DNA from 4 places in the Klebsiella oxytoca genome. Region 4 is predicted to be linked to each of the others. Evidence: predicted binding sites of a transcription regulator. Region 4 holds the regulator's gene; each other region holds the start of a gene.
The links. The regulator PhoB, encoded in region 4, activates phosphate uptake and scavenging genes when phosphate is short. The targets are predictions, from matches to a motif close to CTGTCATAAAACTGNCNNAT.
Positions count from the first base shown of each region.

Region 1: the regulator PhoB is predicted to act here: its motif matches at 3,280-3,299, upstream of pstS (phosphate ABC transporter substrate-binding protein PstS).
Region 2: the regulator PhoB is predicted to act here: its motif matches at 2,626-2,645, upstream of GJ746_RS16260 (heavy metal response regulator transcription factor).
Region 3: the regulator PhoB is predicted to act here: its motif matches at 1,219-1,238, upstream of uvrB (excinuclease ABC subunit UvrB).

Region 1 is NZ_CP046115.1:19,917-24,742, reverse strand. It holds gene glmU (bifunctional UDP-N-acetylglucosamine diphosphorylase/glucosamine-1-phosphate N-acetyltransferase GlmU) at 1-1,047, shown strand, start outside; gene glmS (glutamine--fructose-6-phosphate transaminase (isomerizing)) at 1,228-3,057, shown strand; gene pstS (phosphate ABC transporter substrate-binding protein PstS) at 3,385-4,425, shown strand; gene pstC (phosphate ABC transporter permease PstC) at 4,594-4,826, shown strand, end outside.
Region 2 is NZ_CP046115.1:3,478,927-3,483,752, reverse strand. It holds gene ldtA (L,D-transpeptidase) at 1-357, shown strand, start outside; gene GJ746_RS16275 (molybdopterin-dependent oxidoreductase) at 561-1,328, opposite strand; gene GJ746_RS16270 (cytochrome b/b6 domain-containing protein) at 1,318-1,926, opposite strand; gene GJ746_RS16265 (DUF5666 domain-containing protein) at 1,941-2,570, opposite strand; gene GJ746_RS16260 (heavy metal response regulator transcription factor) at 2,710-3,381, shown strand; gene GJ746_RS16255 (heavy metal sensor histidine kinase) at 3,378-4,796, shown strand.
Region 3 is NZ_CP046115.1:1,812,310-1,817,135, forward strand. It holds gene bioD (dethiobiotin synthase) at 1-94, shown strand, start outside; gene GJ746_RS08420 (ABC transporter ATP-binding protein) at 36-758, opposite strand; gene uvrB (excinuclease ABC subunit UvrB) at 1,469-3,484, shown strand; gene pmrB (two-component system sensor histidine kinase PmrB) at 3,796-4,826, opposite strand, start outside.
Region 4 is NZ_CP046115.1:1,253,216-1,258,041, forward strand. It holds gene sbcC (exonuclease subunit SbcC) at 1-141, opposite strand, end outside; gene sbcD (exonuclease subunit SbcD) at 138-1,340, opposite strand; gene phoB (phosphate response regulator transcription factor PhoB) at 1,646-2,335, shown strand; gene phoR (phosphate regulon sensor histidine kinase PhoR) at 2,357-3,646, shown strand; gene brnQ (branched-chain amino acid transporter carrier protein BrnQ) at 4,065-4,826, shown strand, end outside.

The sequences.
Region 1 (4,826 bases), 1.2 Mb from region 4:
ATCTCTGTTGAAACATTGAAGCGTCTACGGGAAGCGAAACCGCAGGGCGGCATTGGTTTGTTGACGGTGAAGCTTGAGGATCCAACCGGCTATGGCCGCATTACGCGTGATAACGGCACGGTAACGGGGATTGTTGAGCATAAAGATGCCAGCGAAGAACAGCGAAAGATTCAGGAGATTAATACCGGCATCCTGGTCGCCAACGGCGCGGATCTTAAACGCTGGCTGGCTAAACTGACAAATAACAACGTTCAGGGCGAATACTATATCACCGATATTATCGCCATGGCCTACGCCGAGGGCCGTGAAATTGCCGCGGTTCATCCCCAACGTTTAAGTGAAGTGGAAGGCGTGAATAATCGCCTGCAGTTATCCCGCCTTGAACGCGTCTGGCAGTCTGAACAGGCGGATAGACTGCTGTTCGCAGGCGTTATGCTGCGCGATCCGGCACGTTTTGATCTGCGCGGCGTGCTCAAACATGGGCGAGATGTTGAAATTGATACTAACGTTATCCTCGAAGGGAACGTGACGCTGGGCAATCGGGTGAAGATTGGTACCGGTTGCGTCATCAAGAACAGCGTCATTGGCGATGACTGCGAAATCAGCCCCTATACGGTGGTGGAAGATGCTCACCTGGAAGCCGCCTGCACTATCGGCCCATTCGCTCGCCTGCGTCCGGGTGCGGAGCTTCTGGAAGGCGCGCACGTTGGCAACTTTGTCGAAATTAAAAAGGCGCGCCTGGGTAAAGGCACTAAAGCCGGACATCTCTCCTATCTTGGTGACGCTGAGATTGGCGATAACGTTAATATCGGCGCTGGCACTATCACCTGTAACTATGATGGCGCAAATAAGCACAAAACGGTGATTGGCGATGATGTGTTTGTCGGTTCCGATAGCCAACTGGTGGCTCCGGTAACCGTTGGCAACGGCGTCACTATCGCTGCTGGAACAACGGTAACGCGCAATGTTGCCGATAACGAATTAGTTTTAAGCCGCGTACCGCAGGTCCATAAACAGGGCTGGCAGCGTCCGGTGAAGAAAAAGTAACGCTATTTCTCTTTCGCCCTTTCGGGGGAAAGAGCGGGGTGAGGGGATAAAATAATCCTCCCCCCACGGCAGTACCTATAAAAATAACCCCACTCTCTACAAGGCTCGGGGCGCCCGAAATACGGGCAAACAGGTTGACCGACAACGTATGGCATACAGCCAAAATCGGAATTAAAAACTATGTGTGGAATTGTTGGCGCAGTCGCGCAGCGTGATATTGCTGAAATCCTTCTCGAAGGTTTACGTCGTCTGGAATACCGCGGTTATGACTCCGCCGGTCTGGCGGTCGTCGATAACGAAGGTCATATGAACCGCGTTCGTCGCCTTGGGAAAGTCCAGATGCTGGCTCAGGCGTTGGAAGAACATCCGTTACACGGCGGGACCGGGATTGCCCATACCCGCTGGGCGACGCATGGTGAGCCATCTGAAGGTAATGCGCATCCGCATGTTTCTGACCATATTGTAGTGGTGCATAACGGGATCATCGAAAACCATGAGCCGCTGCGCGAGCTGCTGCAGTCAAGGGGCTACGTATTTGCCTCCGAGACGGACACTGAAGTTATTGCGCACCTGGTGCATTGGGAACTGGAGCAAGGCGGTACTCTGCGTGATGCCGTTCTGCGCACTATCCCGCAGCTGCGCGGCGCTTACGGCACGGTGATCATGGATTCCCGCGATCCGGGTACGCTGCTGGCCGCTCGTTCAGGTAGCCCGCTGGTGATTGGCCTGGGCATGGGAGAAAACTTCATCGCCTCCGATCAGCTGGCGCTGTTACCGGTTACCCGCCGCTTTATCTTCCTCGAAGAGGGCGATATTGCGGAAGTTACCCGCCGCTCGGTGACTGTCTTTGATAAATCAGGTGCGGAAGTGCTGCGCCCGGATATTGAATCCAATCTGCAGTACGATGCGGGTGATAAAGGTATCTATCGCCACTATATGCAAAAAGAGATCTACGAGCAGCCAAACGCTATCAAAAACACCCTTTCCGGGCGTATTAGCCATGGCGAGGTTGATCTGAGCGAGCTGGGCCCGAAAGCTAACGAGCTGCTGTCCCAGGTTGAGCATATCCAGATTATCGCCTGCGGTACCTCCTATAACTCAGGTATGGTTTCCCGCTACTGGTTTGAGTCGCTGGCCGGTGTGCCGTGCGATGTCGAAATCGCTTCTGAGTTCCGCTATCGTAAATCGGCCGTGCGTCGTAACAGTCTGATGATCACCCTCTCGCAGTCCGGCGAGACGGCGGATACGCTGGCTGGTCTGCGTCTGTCGAAAGAGCTGGGCTATCTGGGTTCGCTGGCGATCTGTAACGTGCCGGGTTCATCACTGGTGCGAGAGTCCGATCTGGCGATGATGACCAACGCCGGGACGGAAATTGGCGTTGCCTCGACCAAGGCGTTCACGACGCAGCTGACCGTTCTGCTGATGCTGGTGGCGAAACTGGCTCGCCTCAAAGGTCAGGATGCCGCTATCGAACACGATATCGTGCATGGTCTGCAGGCGCTGCCAAGCCGCATTGAGCAGGTGCTCTCGCAGGACAAGCGTATTGAAGCGTTGGCTGAGAATTTCTCTGACAAACACCACGCGCTGTTCCTTGGCCGCGGCGATCAGTATCCAATCGCCCTTGAAGGGGCGCTGAAGCTGAAAGAGATCTCCTATATTCACGCGGAAGCCTATGCCGCCGGCGAGCTGAAGCACGGTCCGCTGGCGCTGATTGATGCGGAAATGCCGGTAGTGGTGGTGGCACCGAACAACGAACTGCTGGAAAAACTGAAATCCAACATTGAAGAAGTTCGCGCCCGCGGCGGTCAGCTGTACGTTTTCGCCGACGGCGATGCGGGTTTCACCGGCAGCGACAATATGCACATCATTGAGATGCCGCATGTTGAAGAGGTGATTGCGCCAATCTTCTATACCGTACCGCTGCAGCTGCTGGCATATCACGTCGCGCTGATTAAAGGTACTGACGTTGACCAGCCGCGTAACCTGGCGAAATCGGTGACCGTGGAATAACGAATTTACACCGTTGAAAGGGCTGCCTTCCGGCAGCCCTTTTTGTTATCCGTATGGGTTGGATAGCGGCTGTTGTTCCACCCGCTTTATGACAGTCTGTCATTTTTAATACGCTTTTTGCCTGTCATAAAAATAAAATTTTCCGCTAATCTTTTCATCATTATTTAAATTAACAATATGATTTATATTGTTTTTATTTATCATTAAAACCTGCATTTTGGTGTGTCATAAAACTGTAATAATTCGTACATTTTACTGTCACCTGTTTGTCCTATTTTGCTCACCATAGCTTCGAAACAATGGTTTACGAATCCAGCAGGAGACATTATGAACGTTATGCGTACCACCGTCGCAACAGTTGTCGCCGCGACCTTATCGATGAGCGCTTTCTCTGCATTCGCAGCAGCAAGCCTGACTGGCGCAGGTGCTACTTTTCCTGCTCCGGTGTATGCCAAATGGGCTGATACCTACCAGAAAGAGACGGGTAATAAAGTCAATTACCAGGGTATTGGTTCTTCTGGTGGCGTAAAACAGATCACCGCCAACACCGTTGACTTCGGTGCTTCTGATGCTCCTCTGGCCGATGACAAACTGGCTCAGGAAGGTCTGTTCCAGTTCCCGACCGTTATCGGCGGCGTGGTACTGGCTATCAACCTGCCGGGTGTAAAATCCGGTGAGCTGGTGCTCGACGGTAAAACGTTGGGTGACATCTACCTGGGCAAAATTAAAAAATGGGATGACGAGGCCATTGCTAAGCTCAACCCTGGCCTGAAGCTGCCTTCTCAGAATATCGCTGTCGTCCGCCGTGCGGATGGCTCCGGTACTTCCTTCGTTTTCACCAGCTACCTGGCGAAAGTGAACGAAGAGTGGAAATCTAAAATTGGCGCTGGCTCTACCGTAAACTGGCCGACCGGACTGGGTGGTAAAGGCAACGACGGCATTGCCGCTTTCGTTCAGCGTCTGCCTGGCTCTATCGGCTACGTTGAGTATGCTTACGCGAAACAAAACAACCTTGCTTACACCAAACTGCTGTCTGCTGACGGTAAGCCGGTGAGTCCAACTGAAGATAATTTCGCTAATGCTGCGAAAGGAATCGACTGGAGCAAATCCTTTGCACAGGATTTGACTAACCAGAAAGGCGATAACGCGTGGCCGATCACCTCAACGACCTTCATCCTGGTGCATAAGGCTTCCAACAAGCCAGAGCAGACCGCTGAAGTGCTGAAGTTCTTCGACTGGGCATACAAAAACGGTGGTAAAGAAGCAAACGCGCTGGATTATGCCACTCTGCCGGAAAACGTGGTTGAGCAAGTTCGCGCAGCATGGAAGACCAACGTAAAGGACAGCAGCGGTAAAGCGCTGTACTAATACCCGTCATTTTTCGAGCTGCAGCAGCGGTGTACCCCGGTCACATAGCGTGATTAGGCATAAGTTGGCCGTCTTCCTGTAGCTCGAATTATTTAGGGTATGGCATTACCTTTGCCAGAAAGATCAGTAAACTACGTGTTTTTCTGGCCCGAAACTGAAGAGTAACTTATGGCTGCAACCAAGCCGGCATTTAACCCTCCGGGGAAAAAGGGTGACATAATTTTCAGCGTGCTGGTGAAACTGGCGGCGCTGATTGTGCTATTGATGCTTGGCGGCATCATCGTCTCTCTCATCATCTCTTCCTGGCCAAGCATTGAGAAATTTGGCTTCTCCTTCCTGTGGACCAAAGAGTGGGATGCGCCGAATCAGATTTTCGGTGCCCTGGTGCCTATTTACGGAAC
Region 2 (4,826 bases), 2.2 Mb from region 4:
GGTATTGGCCTGCGCGTGAGCCAGGGCTGCATCCGTCTGCGTAATGACGATATCAAATACCTGTTTGATACCGTTCCGGTAGGGACGCGCGTACAAATTATCGATCAGCCGGTGAAATATACCGCCGAGCCGGACGGGAGTCGTTGGGTTGAAGTCCACGAGCCATTGTCGCGTAACCGGGCGGAGTATGAGTCGGACCGGAAGGTTCCGCTTCCACTCACGCCGGCTATTCAGACCTTTGTGAAAGGTGAGGGCGTAGATATGACTCGCGCGGAGCAGGCGCTGGAACGCCGCTCCGGAATGCCGGTGGAAATTGGCAGTTCAGCGATGCTTGCCGACGCAGGTAGCGGTTTTTAACTGTCGTCATACCGGGCGGTTTCTGCTGTCGAGATAACGCGCCCGCTGCTGATGGAAAGCATGGAGTATTAATACAGGGCTTGATGGGGAGTTTGCCGCCTGGCGCCGGCAAACGGGCTTGCTGGAAGACGTCATTTTCGCAGCCCCCGTAGGGTGATTCCCCACAATGTCGGCGGCATTGACACCGATCCTGTTCAGGGCGTCTAAATACCGCTAAACCAGTTATAGCCCTGATCTTCCCAGTAACCGCCGGGGTTGGTATCGCTGACGAAAATAGCGGCGATATGCTTGGCGTTTTTGAACCCCAGCTTGGTCGGCACCCGTAACCTTAGCGGATAGCCAAATTCCACAGGCAGCGACTTACCGGCAAAATCCAGTGCCAGAATGGTTTGCGGATGCAGCGCGGTGGCCATATCAATGCTGGTGTAGTAACGATCCGCGCACTTAAAGCCGACATAACGCGCGTTGAGATCGGCGCCGACATGCTGCAGGAATAGCTTTAGCGGTACGCCACCCCATTGACCAATCGCGCTCCAGCCTTCAATGCAGATTAGCCGGGTAATTTGGCTTTGTTGTGGCAGATGCTGTAACTGTTCCAGCGTCCACGGGGCTTTTTTCTCTACCTTGCCGGAGACTTCCAGACGATAGTCGAACAGATCGACTTCCGGCGCGTTGTATTGCGGATAAAAAGCATTGAACGGAAAGGGGTCGGTAATTTGATCCCGACAATAAGTCTGGGCCAGGCGTTGGCCGCTGAACAGCCAGGACTGTACCCGATCGTTCCAGCGCGACATAGCCCACAGCACTTTGTCTATCTCATCGCCATCTTGCATATTGCATCCGGTCAGCATCGCCACGCCTCCGAGGGTCAGACCGGATCGCAGGAGTAATCGTCGCTGCAGATTTACCAGCTGTTTTTTCTGCTCCGGCTCCAGCGCGGGCGCGCGGCGGGATGGAGTTTTATCCTTCATGTTTGCCTCCTGACAGCATGGCCCACAGGGTGGAAGGGACGATAATCACCATCAGCACATGGACAACGACAAACAGCCCGATGCCAGCCATAGCGAAAAAGTGAACATAGCGCGCGATAGCAAAACCGCCGAACAGAGCCACCAGCCATGAGAGCTGTACCGGTTTCCAGATAGCCAGCCCGGAAAACACCAGCAGCAGGCCGAGGGCCATAACGCCGAGGTACATCAGCTTTTGAATGGCGTTGTAGTGGCCAGGTCGGTGGTTTAGCCGCAGCGTGAGGGTTAGCCAGATATCCCGCCGGAGCGCGGCCAGATGCAGCGGCAGCAGATCGCGGCGGAGATGACCGCTTAATAAACTCCACAGCAGATAACACAGAGCGTTAACCACCAGCAGCCACATTACCGCCAGGTGCCAGCCAATCGCGCCGCCCAGCCAGCCGCCCAGGGTAACGGAGGGCGGAAAGCGGAAGTCGAACAGCGGCGCAGCGTTGTAGATTTCCCAGCCGCTCATGAACATGCAGATCATGGCGACCAGATTCACCCAATGGGTGAGCCTGACCGGCCAGCGATGCACCGGCCGCGACGCGTTGGTTTTCATGCCCTTCTCCTGAGTTACATCGGCGGTACGGTACCGTCTTTGCCGGCAGAAATGCGGGTAGCGACGCGTTCGCCTTTATCGTCAGTAGCGGAGAACAGCACGACATGGGTTCCGGGCTTCAGCAGACTGCGATCGCCGGGATCGATGGTTACCACCGGCGTATTGTCAGGCACGATGACGTTCTTTTGCCGATCGCCATAATTAACGGTTAACGTGCGGCCGTTGGTGTTTACCAGCTTGCCGATGGTGCCGTTGGTCATCGTATTGATTTTACCGTCGGCGGATTCCCACGGGGAATGCCCTTCACCCGTGCCCCGCAGGCTGGCGGCAAAGACGTGGACTTCAAGCGCTTTCAGGCTACCGTCGGCCTGGGGCACGGCTGCGGTGCCGATAAAGCTGTCCGGCTTGATATCCTCAGCCGAGCCTTTCGCGACGCTAAAAATCTGGGTTTTGTCGTTGAGTTTTACGACGACCTTTTCTCCTTTACGATCGCTAACCTGCAGGCTGGTATCTGAGACCTGGTCAACGGTACCGCGCAGCGGCGCGATAGCTTTGCCTGGCGTCTGTGCGGCGGTGGCTATGCCGCTGCATAGCATCAGGGTGGATAACAGTAAACCGGCGATACTACGATGGTGTGTCTGCATAACATTCTCCTGTAATCATTTGCCTGTTAAGCATGGTCCGGCGATCGGGACAGCACCATGTCAGTTTGATGACATTAATGTCATCAAGCCGCGGCGCAGAAACTGTTAATCTGTTTGCAGACGTAATGAGGTGGTAAGAATGCGCATATTAGTTGTAGAAGATGATATCGGGACCGGTAATTACCTGAAGAAGGGGTTAACTGAGGCCGGATACGGCGTTGATCTGGCGCGTGATGGTACCGACGGTTTATTTCGGGCGCTGGAGTATGGTTACGATGCGATTGTCCTTGACGTCATGCTGCCTGGGCTTGACGGCTGGCAGATTATTGATGTTTTACGCAAGAAAAGCGATGTACCAATACTGTTTCTTACCGCCCGCGACGAGGTACAGGACCGTATTCATGGCCTGGAACTGGGGGCTGATGATTACCTGGTCAAACCTTTCTCATTTACCGAGCTGGTACTGCGTTTGCGCACTCTTCTGCGCCGCGGAACCGTACGGGAGTCCGATCGTTATGAAATTGCCGACCTGCATATTGATGTGCTGCGGCGCAGAGCTACCCGTCAGGACACCGTGATTGCGCTGACCAATAAAGAATTTATGCTGCTGCATCTGTTGGTCAGGCGGGAAGGAGAGGTACTCTCGCGCACCATGATCGCCTCGCAGGTCTGGGATATGAATTTCGACAGCGACACCAACGTGGTCGACGTGGCTATCAAACGCCTGCGCGCCAAAATCGACCGGCCGTTCGAGATCAAGCTTATTCATACCGTGCGTGGGATCGGTTACGTCTGTGAGGTTCGTTCATGAACGTGCTGGCCCGGCGCTGGCAGGCGACATCGTTGACGCTACGAAGCGCTATCCTGTTTGCGCTGGTCGCGGCGCTGGTGGTGAGCGCCGCTGGTGGATATTTATATAACGCTATGCGCCATGAGATGATTCACCGTAGCGATCTGCAGGTGACCGGACGAATAGAGTATTACCGCAACGTGCTGAGCAAACGCTTCCCGCTGGAACGGCTGGTGGCGAATACCGGGATGTTCGAAAATATGCTGGGCAACGAGCAGGACGTTTTAATTTTTCGCATCCCGGGCCAGACTCCATTAATTAACGTTAATCCCGGCAGGGTGCAGTTACCGCCGGTGACGCCGACGCCGGTGGACCGCCCGCAGCGCCTGGATGAGGTACAGGGTGGGGTGACCGCGCAGGGAGTGCCGTTACGGGTGGCATCCGGTCTGGTGACGCTGGAAGATGGCAGGGAGCTGCAAATTTCCGTCGCGCATGTCATGGTAAATGAACAGAAAATGCTGGCGCGCTATTTATGGCGCGTCATCGCGGCAGTGGTGACGGCTTTTCTGGCGATTGCGCTGCTGGGCTACTGGGTGATGCGCCGCGTGCTGAGGCCGCTAAGACGCATGGCCGCAGAGGCGGCGGTCATTACGCCCAGTACCCTGGCGACCCGCCTGAGCGAGCAGGATGCGCCGCGAGAGCTGCAACAGCTTATTATTTCGTTCAATGCCATGCTCGACAGACTTAACGAAGGCTATCAGCGCCTGACGCGGTTTTCCGCCGATCTGGCGCACGAGATCCGCACGCCGGTGGGAGCGCTGATGGGCCAGTGTCAGGTGGCCTTGTATCAGTCTCGCAGCGTGGAAGAGTATGAAACTCTGCTCTCTAACAATATGGAGGAGCTGGAGCGCATTTCACGTATGGTGGAAAATATTCTGTTTCTGGCGCGAGCCAGCCATGCGCAGTCGGTGCTGAACTACCGGATCCTGGATATTGCGCAGGAGCTACAGCGAGTTGCGGATTATTTCGAGGGGCTGGCGGAGGAGCGGGATGTTCAGCTGATTTGCGAAGGTGAAGGGCTGCTGTGGGCCGATGCGATGCTGTTCCAGCGGGCATTAAGCAATCTGGTCGCCAACGCGGTACGGTATGCCGATGAATCGAGCCAAATCATATTAAGAGCCGCGGCAGAAGACACCCGCCAGGTCATCCAGGTGATTAATCAGGGCCCGCCGATTGCGCAGGCACATCTGGAAAAACTGTTTGAGCGTTTCTATCGTGCAGACGCGGCGCGCAGTAGCCACGCCAGCGGGCTGGGGCTGTCAATTGTGCGCGCTATTATGACTCTGCACGGCGGTGAGGCCCGCGCTCAGTGCTTGCCGCAGCCGCCTGCAGCTCAAATTGTTTTCAGCCTGATTTTCCCGAACCGCTCTGCGTAATGGAAAACAAAAAGCCCGCTAAAAAGCGGG
Region 3 (4,826 bases), 560 kb from region 4:
CGCTCAGCGCGAAGATCTCGGCCGGTTTCTTGACCTCAGCGCGCTGGATCCGGCGTCATCCATTTTGCCAGCAGCGGCGCATCCAGCTGCATAACATCGCCCTGGGCGACGTTGCGACCGCAGTGGAGCAGACAGAAACGATCCGCCACCCGGCGGATAAACGGCAGGTGCTGCTCGGCGATCAGTATCGTCAGCCCAATATCGCGATTCAGGCGCACCAGCAAATCTCCCAGCTTGTGGAGGAAACGCTGCCCGCCAACGCGTGATGGTTCATCAAGGATCAGCAGGCGCGGGCGGGTTATCAGCGCCCGGGCCAGCGCCAGCTGGTACTGATCGTCCGCGGTGAGCGTAATCCCTTTACTCTGCCGCAGGGCGTAAAGCTCGGGAAACAGATCGTAAATCTCCCCGGCGAACGCTGAGGCCGGTTCGCCACCCGCCGCCAGGGCGATATGCAGATTTTCCTCTACGCTTAGCTGCGAAAAGATACGTTTATCCTGCGGTACGTAGCCAATGCCGATGGCGCTACGCGACTGCGCGGAGAGCGGCATCAGGTCATAGGGCGCGGCTCCCGCTTCCTGCCAGGTCATACTGCCGCTGGCGACCGGAAGGTGGCCGGTAATGCAGTTGACGAGCGTTGTTTTTCCCATTCCCTGACCTCCCATAACGCCAGTGCACTGACCTGGCTTAAGCTCAAGATCGACATTCCACAGCGTGTGCTGGCTTCCGTAATAGTGATTGACGGCACGTAGACTCAACATAGACGTTTTCTCCTTTCCTGGGATAGCAGGCGACAAGAAGATGCTGCAAATCTCTTGCCAGGAAAAAGAACTCTCGGTATTTGCTGATAAACACAGATGCGGCCGGGAGAAAGGCGGCCAGCCTTGCACTTTCCCGGTGCCGGGACGCTGAAATGTGGTGCATAAATAACAAAAATTCCAGCTATTCTTAGCCGATAAATAGCAAAAAAAAATCAATAAAATTTTTTTGCAACCGGTTTTACTGCAGCGGTCAGGTTTGTCCGGGTAGCATGGGTCATGGGCTGCAGACAGTTATCCACTATTCCTGTGGATAACCTTGTGTATTAGAGTTAGAAAACTTGCGGTAAGCTAGAGAGTACGCGGCCTGCGGGCGAATTGACGCGAAACCCGTCTTTTATTAAAAACCCTTAAATATCAATTAATTGAATAAAAGCAATGCCTGTAAGAAAAGTGTCACCGGCTGCCATAAAACATTCATTACCTTGCTTGACAAATGTTAAATATCAAAACTTTTTGGGGATAACCCCACAGAGTGGTGGATTATTCCGTAAAGCGGTTTTTATTCGTTCATGATGATGGCAAAAAAGGCTGATTCGTCTGGATACGATAATATAACACTGTTTTTATATCCAGTATTTTTTGTTGGCAAAAGCTGAGCCGACGAGTAGAATTAAACACCTGCCGTCCAACCCTTCTTCAGGTTCTGATTGATGAGTAAACCATTTAAGCTGCATTCTGCTTTCCATCCGTCCGGCGACCAGCCGGAAGCCATTCGTCGCCTGGAAGAGGGGCTCGAAGATGGCCTGGCGCATCAAACGCTGCTCGGGGTGACCGGTTCAGGTAAAACGTTCACCATTGCCAACGTCATTGCCGATCTCCAGCGTCCGACGATGGTACTGGCGCCGAATAAAACCCTGGCTGCCCAGCTTTACGGCGAGATGAAAGAGTTCTTCCCGGAGAACGCGGTGGAGTATTTCGTCTCCTACTACGATTACTACCAGCCTGAAGCCTACGTACCAAGCTCGGATACCTTTATCGAGAAAGATGCGTCGGTGAACGAACATATTGAGCAGATGCGTCTGTCGGCGACCAAAGCGCTGCTGGAGCGTCGCGACGTGGTGGTAGTGGCATCGGTCTCCGCCATCTACGGTCTGGGCGACCCGGACCTATACCTGAAAATGATGCTGCACCTCACGGTCGGCATGATTATCGACCAGCGCGCCATTCTGCGCCGCCTGGCGGAGCTGCAGTATACCCGTAACGATCAAGCTTTTCAGCGCGGTACCTTCCGCGTACGCGGCGAAGTGATTGATATCTTCCCGGCAGAATCTGACGATATCGCGCTGCGCGTTGAGCTGTTCGATGAGGAAGTCGAGCGTCTGTCGCTGTTCGATCCGCTGACCGGCCACATCGAGTCAACTATCCCGCGCTTCACCGTTTACCCGAAAACTCACTACGTCACTCCACGCGAGCGTATCGTTCAGGCGATGGAGGAGATTAAAGTCGAACTGGCGGGGCGGCGTAAGGTGCTGCTGGAGAACAACAAGCTGCTTGAAGAGCAGCGCCTGAGCCAGCGTACGCAGTTCGATCTCGAAATGATGAACGAGCTGGGCTACTGCTCGGGGATTGAGAACTACTCGCGCTACCTGTCGGGCCGCGGGCCGGGCGAGCCGCCGCCGACGCTGTTCGACTACCTGCCGGCCGATGGTCTACTGGTGATTGATGAATCCCACGTCACTATTCCGCAAATCGGCGGTATGTACCGCGGGGACCGCGCGCGTAAAGAGACGCTGGTTGAGTACGGTTTCCGTTTGCCGTCAGCGCTGGATAACCGTCCGCTGAAGTTTGAAGAGTTTGAGGCTCTGGCGCCGCAAACTATCTATGTTTCGGCAACGCCGGGAGCCTATGAGCTGGATAAATCCGGCGACGAAGTGGTCGATCAGGTTGTCCGTCCAACGGGGCTGCTTGATCCGGTGATTGAAGTGCGTCCTGTGGCAACCCAGGTGGACGACCTGCTTTCGGAAATTCGCATCCGTACCGCGATCAACGAGCGCGTGCTGGTAACGACCCTGACCAAACGAATGGCAGAGGACTTAACCGAATATCTGGAAGAGCACGGTGAGCGAGTGCGCTACCTGCACTCGGATATCGATACCGTCGAGCGTATGGAGATTATTCGCGATCTGCGCCTCGGCGAATTTGACGTGCTGGTGGGCATCAACCTGCTGCGTGAAGGGTTAGATATGCCGGAAGTCTCGCTGGTGGCGATCCTTGATGCCGATAAAGAAGGCTTCCTGCGCTCTGAACGCTCGCTGATTCAGACTATTGGCCGCGCGGCGCGAAATATCAACGGTAAAGCGATTCTCTACGGCGACAAAATTACGCCGTCAATGGCGAAAGCGATCGGTGAAACCGAGCGCCGCCGCGAGAAGCAGCAGGCCTACAACGAAGAGCACGGTATTGTGCCGCAGGGGCTCAATAAGAAAGTGGTCGATATTCTGGCGCTTGGTCAGAATATCGCGAAAACCAAAACCAAGGGACGCAGTAAGGCTCGTTCTCCGGTTGAGGCGGATACCGTAGAGCTCACGCCGAAAGCGTTACAGCAGAAAATTCACGAGCTGGAAGGGCAGATGATGCAGCATGCTCAGAACCTGGAGTTTGAAGAGGCGGCGCAAATTCGCGACCAGCTCCATCAGCTGCGCGATCTGTTTATTGCCGCTTCGTAGGTCAATAGCGCCCGGTAGCGGCTGGCGCCTTACCGGGCTTACGGGATTGTGAACTGGATGTGGTTTTCGTCGGTCGGGTAAGGCGCCAGCCGTCACCCGACAGAAAAGCGAGCACATTAGCCAAAACGGGTTGCCAACAGACTTCGTTACTTATTGTCCTCTGTCGCGTTTTTCCGCGATGCTTAATGTTGGCTTAATATTGTTTGGCGAAACTATCCTCAATCTACTGAGGATAGCGCCATGCAAAAATTAACCTTTCGCGAATACCTGGCAGTCACCTGCGCTTTTGTTATCGTCGTTGCCTTTTTCCATCAATGGGTACTGACATTCTGACGGGAAGCTTTCGGGAAAAGCACCCATGCGCGAACGCCCGGCCCAGGCTGACGGTTGTGTAAAAAGAACTGGGCGTCGTGCAGCTGCGCGATGCGGGTAACGATGCTTAACCCAAGGCCAATACCGCCGTAGCGGCTGTCCATTCGGACGAACGCTTTACTCAATTCACCGCTTTTGGCCTCATCAATTCCCGGACCTTCATCCTCGACCGCCAGTATCGGCGTCGGGCCAGGCGTTATCGATACTTTAATCGTTGACCCTGTCGGGCTGTAACGATGCGCGTTTTCCACCAGATTCCGCAAAATCACCTTCACCAGCGTGGCGTCGCCCGAAACAACCGCTCCACCTTCTTTGTCGCTGAATACCAGCTTTTGCTGGCGCTGTTGCAGCATTGACTCCAGCTCGCTCTGCAGCGGTTCGAAAACATCCTCTTTCAGCGCGACCTGCTGATAGCTTCCGGCAGAAAACGACTGGCCGACGCGCGCCAGCTGAAGCAGTTGATTAATACTATTGGTCATTTGATCGAGACGCTGGATCAGCGGATCCACGCTTATGCCGTGCACTTTCGCCAGTAGCTCCAGGTGCAGACGCAGCCCGGCCAGAGGGGTGCGCAGCTCATGGGCGACGTCGGCGGTAAACAGGCGCTCGCGATCGAGAGTTAAATTCAGACGGGATACCAGCTGATTTATCGCGCTGGTTACCGCGGTAACCTCCGGGACCGATTCTTTCAAAGTGATGGGCTGTAGATTATCCGGGGTACGGCTTTCCAGCTCCTGCTGGAGGCGTGAAAGGGGTTTTGTGATTTTTTTCACGGCCAACATAGAGATATAAAGCGCAAGGCCGATAATCAGCAGGCTTGGGATCAGCAGGCTGGCCACCGCCTCGCGAATCTCATGCTCGATGTGTTTCTGATTGTTATGCCCTTCAATGGCGCTGGCAACCAGCAGCTGAATCTGTTCCTGGCTTTCATGCCATAGCCAGAACACGCTGATTAACTGGCAAACCGCCA
Region 4 (4,826 bases):
CAGCAGCGTGGTTTTTCCGGCGCCGGTTGGCCCGGTGATAGCGAACAGCCCGTTGCTGGCGAACGGCTCGGCGGTGAAATCGATTTTCCACTCGCCTTTTAATGAATTGAGGTTTTTCAGGCGTAAGCTCAGGATTTTCACAGGTGTTCCTCACCGTTCAGACTATGCAGCGTTTCATTAAACAGCTGTTCCAGGCGCTGCTGCTGCGCCGCTTCCAGGGTTTCCAGCGCCAGGCGACGGGCGAATACGTCCTCTACCTGCAGTTCGCTGAGGGTCTCCCGCTTTTCACCCGCCAGTATGCGCTCGCGCTGGGCGCGACTGCGGCGCACCAGCAGCACCTCTACCGGCAGCGTTTCGGTCTGCGCCTGAATTTTGCGCGGGATATCATGCAAATATTCGTCGCTGGTGATTTCAATATCGACCCAGACGGCGGGTTGCTGATGATTGTCACGCCATTGGTTTAACTGCTCGCTAATGCTGGCAAAATCGCCTTTTAGTACCGCCAGCGGCTGGGTAATGGGGACGATGAGCGGCGTGACGTCCGTCAGGCGGCCAGCGCTGAAGGTCACCAGGTTTACGCTTTTATTTTTCCCGGTTTCATCAAAACTGAGCGGAATGGGGGAGCCGCTGTAGCGAATATGCTCGCAGCCGCCCACAATCTGCGCCCGATGGATATGGCCGAGCGCGATATAGTCGGCGGGAGGAAAGCGATTAGCCGGGAAGGCGTCGAGAGTACCGATATAGATTTCGCGAACCGCGTCGCTTTTACTGGCGCCGACGGTAGTCAAATGGCCGCTGGCGATAATCGGCAGCGGTCGGTCGCCGCGCAGCTCGCAGGCCTGCTGGTACTGCTGCTGGTAATAGTCGCTGATGGCGCTGAGGAGCTGCTGCTGCTTTTCGCCGCTGGAGTGCCCGGCCTGGCTGCTCACCAGCTCACGGGGGCGCAGAAACGGTACCGGACAGAAAATCGCCCCGGGCGAACCATCGCGTAGCGGAAGAATAAAGGGCGCGTGACCGGCATTAGCCACCACCGTTGTTTTCAGGAACGCCAGAATGTCTCGCGACTCATTGAGGGTAGCTACCGAATCATGATTTCCCGCCAGCACCACCAGCTGACAGCCGGTCTGCTGTAGCTGTACGACAAAGCGGTTATACAGCTCGCGCGCGTAGCTCGGCGGTGAGCCGGTATCAAAAATATCGCCGGCGACAATAATGGCATCAACGTCATGCTCCTGCGCGCTGGCCAGCAGCCAGTCGAGAAACGCCTGGTGTTCGGCGGCACGGCTTTTGCTGTAAAAATTCTGGCCAAGATGCCAGTCAGACGTGTGAAGGATGCGCATAATCGTCCCATAGAGAAAAGCAGAAACGGCATTATATACCCTAAATAATTTGAGTTGCAGGACAGGACACGCCTTGAACAGGCCCCTTGGGGGCGAGGCCGATGGATGGGCCGCGTAATTCGCAGCCAACGCACAAGCAACTTGAAGTATGGCGGGCATAACACCGCCCTCCGATGCGTTAAGTCCGTGTCACAATTCGAAATCCGCGTTCATCTGGCGGTCATGTTTTTCATAAATCTGTCATAAATCTGACGCATAATGGCCGCGCACTTCTATACTGATGGCTAAAAAATACAGGGTAAATAATGGCGAGAAGAATTCTGGTCGTTGAAGATGAAGCTCCAATCCGCGAAATAGTTTGCTTTGTTCTGGAGCAAAACGGCTTTCAGCCCGTCGAGGCGGAAGATTTTGACAGCGCGGTCAATCAGCTCAATGAACCCTGGCCTGATTTGATCCTCCTTGACTGGATGCTGCCGGGTGGGTCGGGTCTGCAGTTTATTAAACAGCTCAAGCGTGAAGCGATGACCCGCGAGATTCCGGTGGTGATGCTGACCGCCCGCGGTGAAGAGGAAGATCGCGTTCGCGGCCTGGAGACCGGCGCGGATGATTACATCACTAAGCCATTTTCGCCAAAAGAGCTGGTCGCGCGAATTAAAGCCGTGATGCGGCGCATTTCGCCAATGGCGGTAGAAGAGGTGATTGAGATGCAGGGACTGAGCCTCGACCCTTCTTCGCATCGCGTCATGACCGGCGAAAATCCGCTGGATATGGGGCCGACGGAATTTAAATTATTACACTTCTTCATGACGCACCCGGAACGAGTCTATAGCCGCGAGCAGCTGCTGAATCACGTCTGGGGAACTAACGTATATGTAGAAGACAGAACGGTGGACGTGCATATTCGTCGTCTGCGTAAAGCGCTGGAACATAGCGGCCATGACCGGATGGTACAAACGGTTCGCGGTACGGGATATCGTTTCTCCGCCCGTTTCTGAATGTTGACAGGAGTGTGAACCGTGCTGGAACGGCTGTCATGGAAAAGGCTGGCGCTTGAGCTTTTCTTGTGTTGTATCCCGGCCCTGATCCTCGGGGCGTTTTTAGGTCACCTGCCGTGGTTTCTGCTGGCGGCGGTGACCGGTCTGCTTATCTGGCATTTCTGGAATTTGATGCGCCTGTCGTGGTGGCTGTGGGTTGACCGCAGTATGACGCCGCCGCCGGGCAGCGGCAGCTGGGAACCCCTCTTGTACGGTCTGCACCAGATGCAGATGCGTAATAAAAAGCGCCGTCGTGAGCTGGGCAGTTTGATCAAACGCTTTCGCAGCGGGGCGGAGTCTCTGCCGGATGCGGTGGTGTTGACCACCGAAGAAGGCGTCATGTTCTGGTGTAATGGCCTTGCCCAGCAGATCCTTAATCTGCGCTGGCCGGACGATAACGGGCAGAATATCCTTAACCTTCTACGCTATCCGGAATTTGCTAATTACCTCAAAGCTAAAGATTTCTCTAAACCGCTAAATCTGGTGCTCAATAACGGTCGCCATCTGGAGATTCGCGTGATGCCCTACAGCGACAAACAGCTGCTGATGGTGGCGCGCGATGTTACCCAGATGCATCAGCTTGAGGGCGCTCGGCGCAACTTTTTTGCCAACGTCAGCCATGAACTGCGAACCCCGCTGACGGTGCTGCAGGGATACCTGGAGATGATGCAGGAGGCGGTTCTGGAAGGCGCGACGCGTGAAAAAGCGTTGCACACCATGCGCGAGCAGACCCAGCGGATGGAAGGCCTGGTGAAACAGCTGCTGACGCTGTCGCGGATTGAAGCCGCACCGGCTCTGGCAATGAATGACAAAATTGATGTTCCGATGATGCTGCGGGTCGTCGAGCGCGAAGCGCAAACGCTGAGCCAGCAGCAGCACGTCCTGCATTTTTCGGTGGATGAGTCGTTAAAAGTGCTGGGGAATGAAGAACAGCTGCGCAGCGCCATTTCCAACCTGGTGTATAACGCGATCAACCATACGCCGCCGGGAACGGAAATTACCGTGAGCTGGCAGCGGGCGCCGCACGGCGCGCTGTTTAGCGTTGAGGATAACGGACCGGGGATCGCGCCGGAGCACATTCCGCGCCTGACGGAGCGTTTCTATCGGGTCGATAAAGCACGATCCAGGCAAACCGGCGGCAGCGGGCTGGGGCTGGCGATTGTCAAACATGCCGTTAGCCACCATGACAGCCGTCTTGAGATCGCGAGTACGCCGGGTAAAGGTACCCGTTTTAGCTTTCTGCTACCGGAACGTTTGATTGCCAAAAATTGACCCCTGATACGTGGGTGTCAGCTTTACTTGCCAATGACCAGCTTCGGCTGGTCATTTTCGTTTGCTGTTAAATCGAAGCTGCGTAATTAACGAACGTTAGCTGCTTTTTTGTTCGCATGATAAGCCAGAGGTTTTCCATCAATCAGGTAAATAATTCTACTTATAAAAATAGAGTTAGCATAATCATCTGCTTTTGCGATCCCTCCTTGCTTTAAAACGTTATAAGCGTTTAAATTGCCCGCCTACGGTCGCAGACAGACTGTTTTTGCGTGGTAATTCAAAAAACAATTCTTTTCCACGCCGCTTTGGGAGCATATCCCGCTGAGTTTAATGATAATGGCCGCTGTATCATCCCCAGGGGAAAGGCGCGGTATTAATCCGTTTTTACAACACCACATCCACAGGCTGTAATGAATTTATGACCCATCAGTTAAAATCTCGCGACATCATTGCGTTGGGCTTTATGACCTTCGCGCTGTTCGTCGGTGCAGGCAATATTATCTTTCCGCCGATGGTTGGCTTACAGGCCGGCGAACACGTCTGGACCGCGGCTATTGGCTTTCTGATTACCGCCGTGGGTCTGCCGGTGCTAACGGTTGTGGCGCTGGCGAAAGTCGGCGGCGGCGTAGAGAGCCTGAGCACGCCGATTGGTAAAGTTGCCGGTATCCTGCTGGCGGTGGTTTGCTATCTCGCCGTTGGGCCTCTGTTCGCCACGCCGCGCACCGCCACCGTCTCTTTTGAAGTAGGGATTGCCCCGCTGACCGGCGACGGTCCGCTGCCGCTGCTGATTTACAGCGTTATCTATTTTGCGCTGGTGATCCTCGTTTCGCTCTATCCGGGTAAGCTGCTGGACACCGTAGGGAATTTCCTCGCGCCGCTGAAAATTATCGCCCTGATTATTCTTGCCATTGCGGCGATCGTCTGGCCCGCCGGTCCGCTGAGCTATGCCATGGAAGCCTACCGCACCGCGCCGTTCTCCAACGGTTTCGTCAACGGCTATCTGACTATGGACACCCTTGGGGCGATGGTCTTTGGTATCGTGATTGTCAACGCCGCGCGTTCCCGCGGGGTCACTGAAGCTCGTCTGCTGACCCGCTACACCGTCTGGGCTGGCCTGATGGCCGGCGTGGGCCTGACGCTGCTGTACCTGGCGCTGTTCCGTTTAGGTTCGGACAGCGGC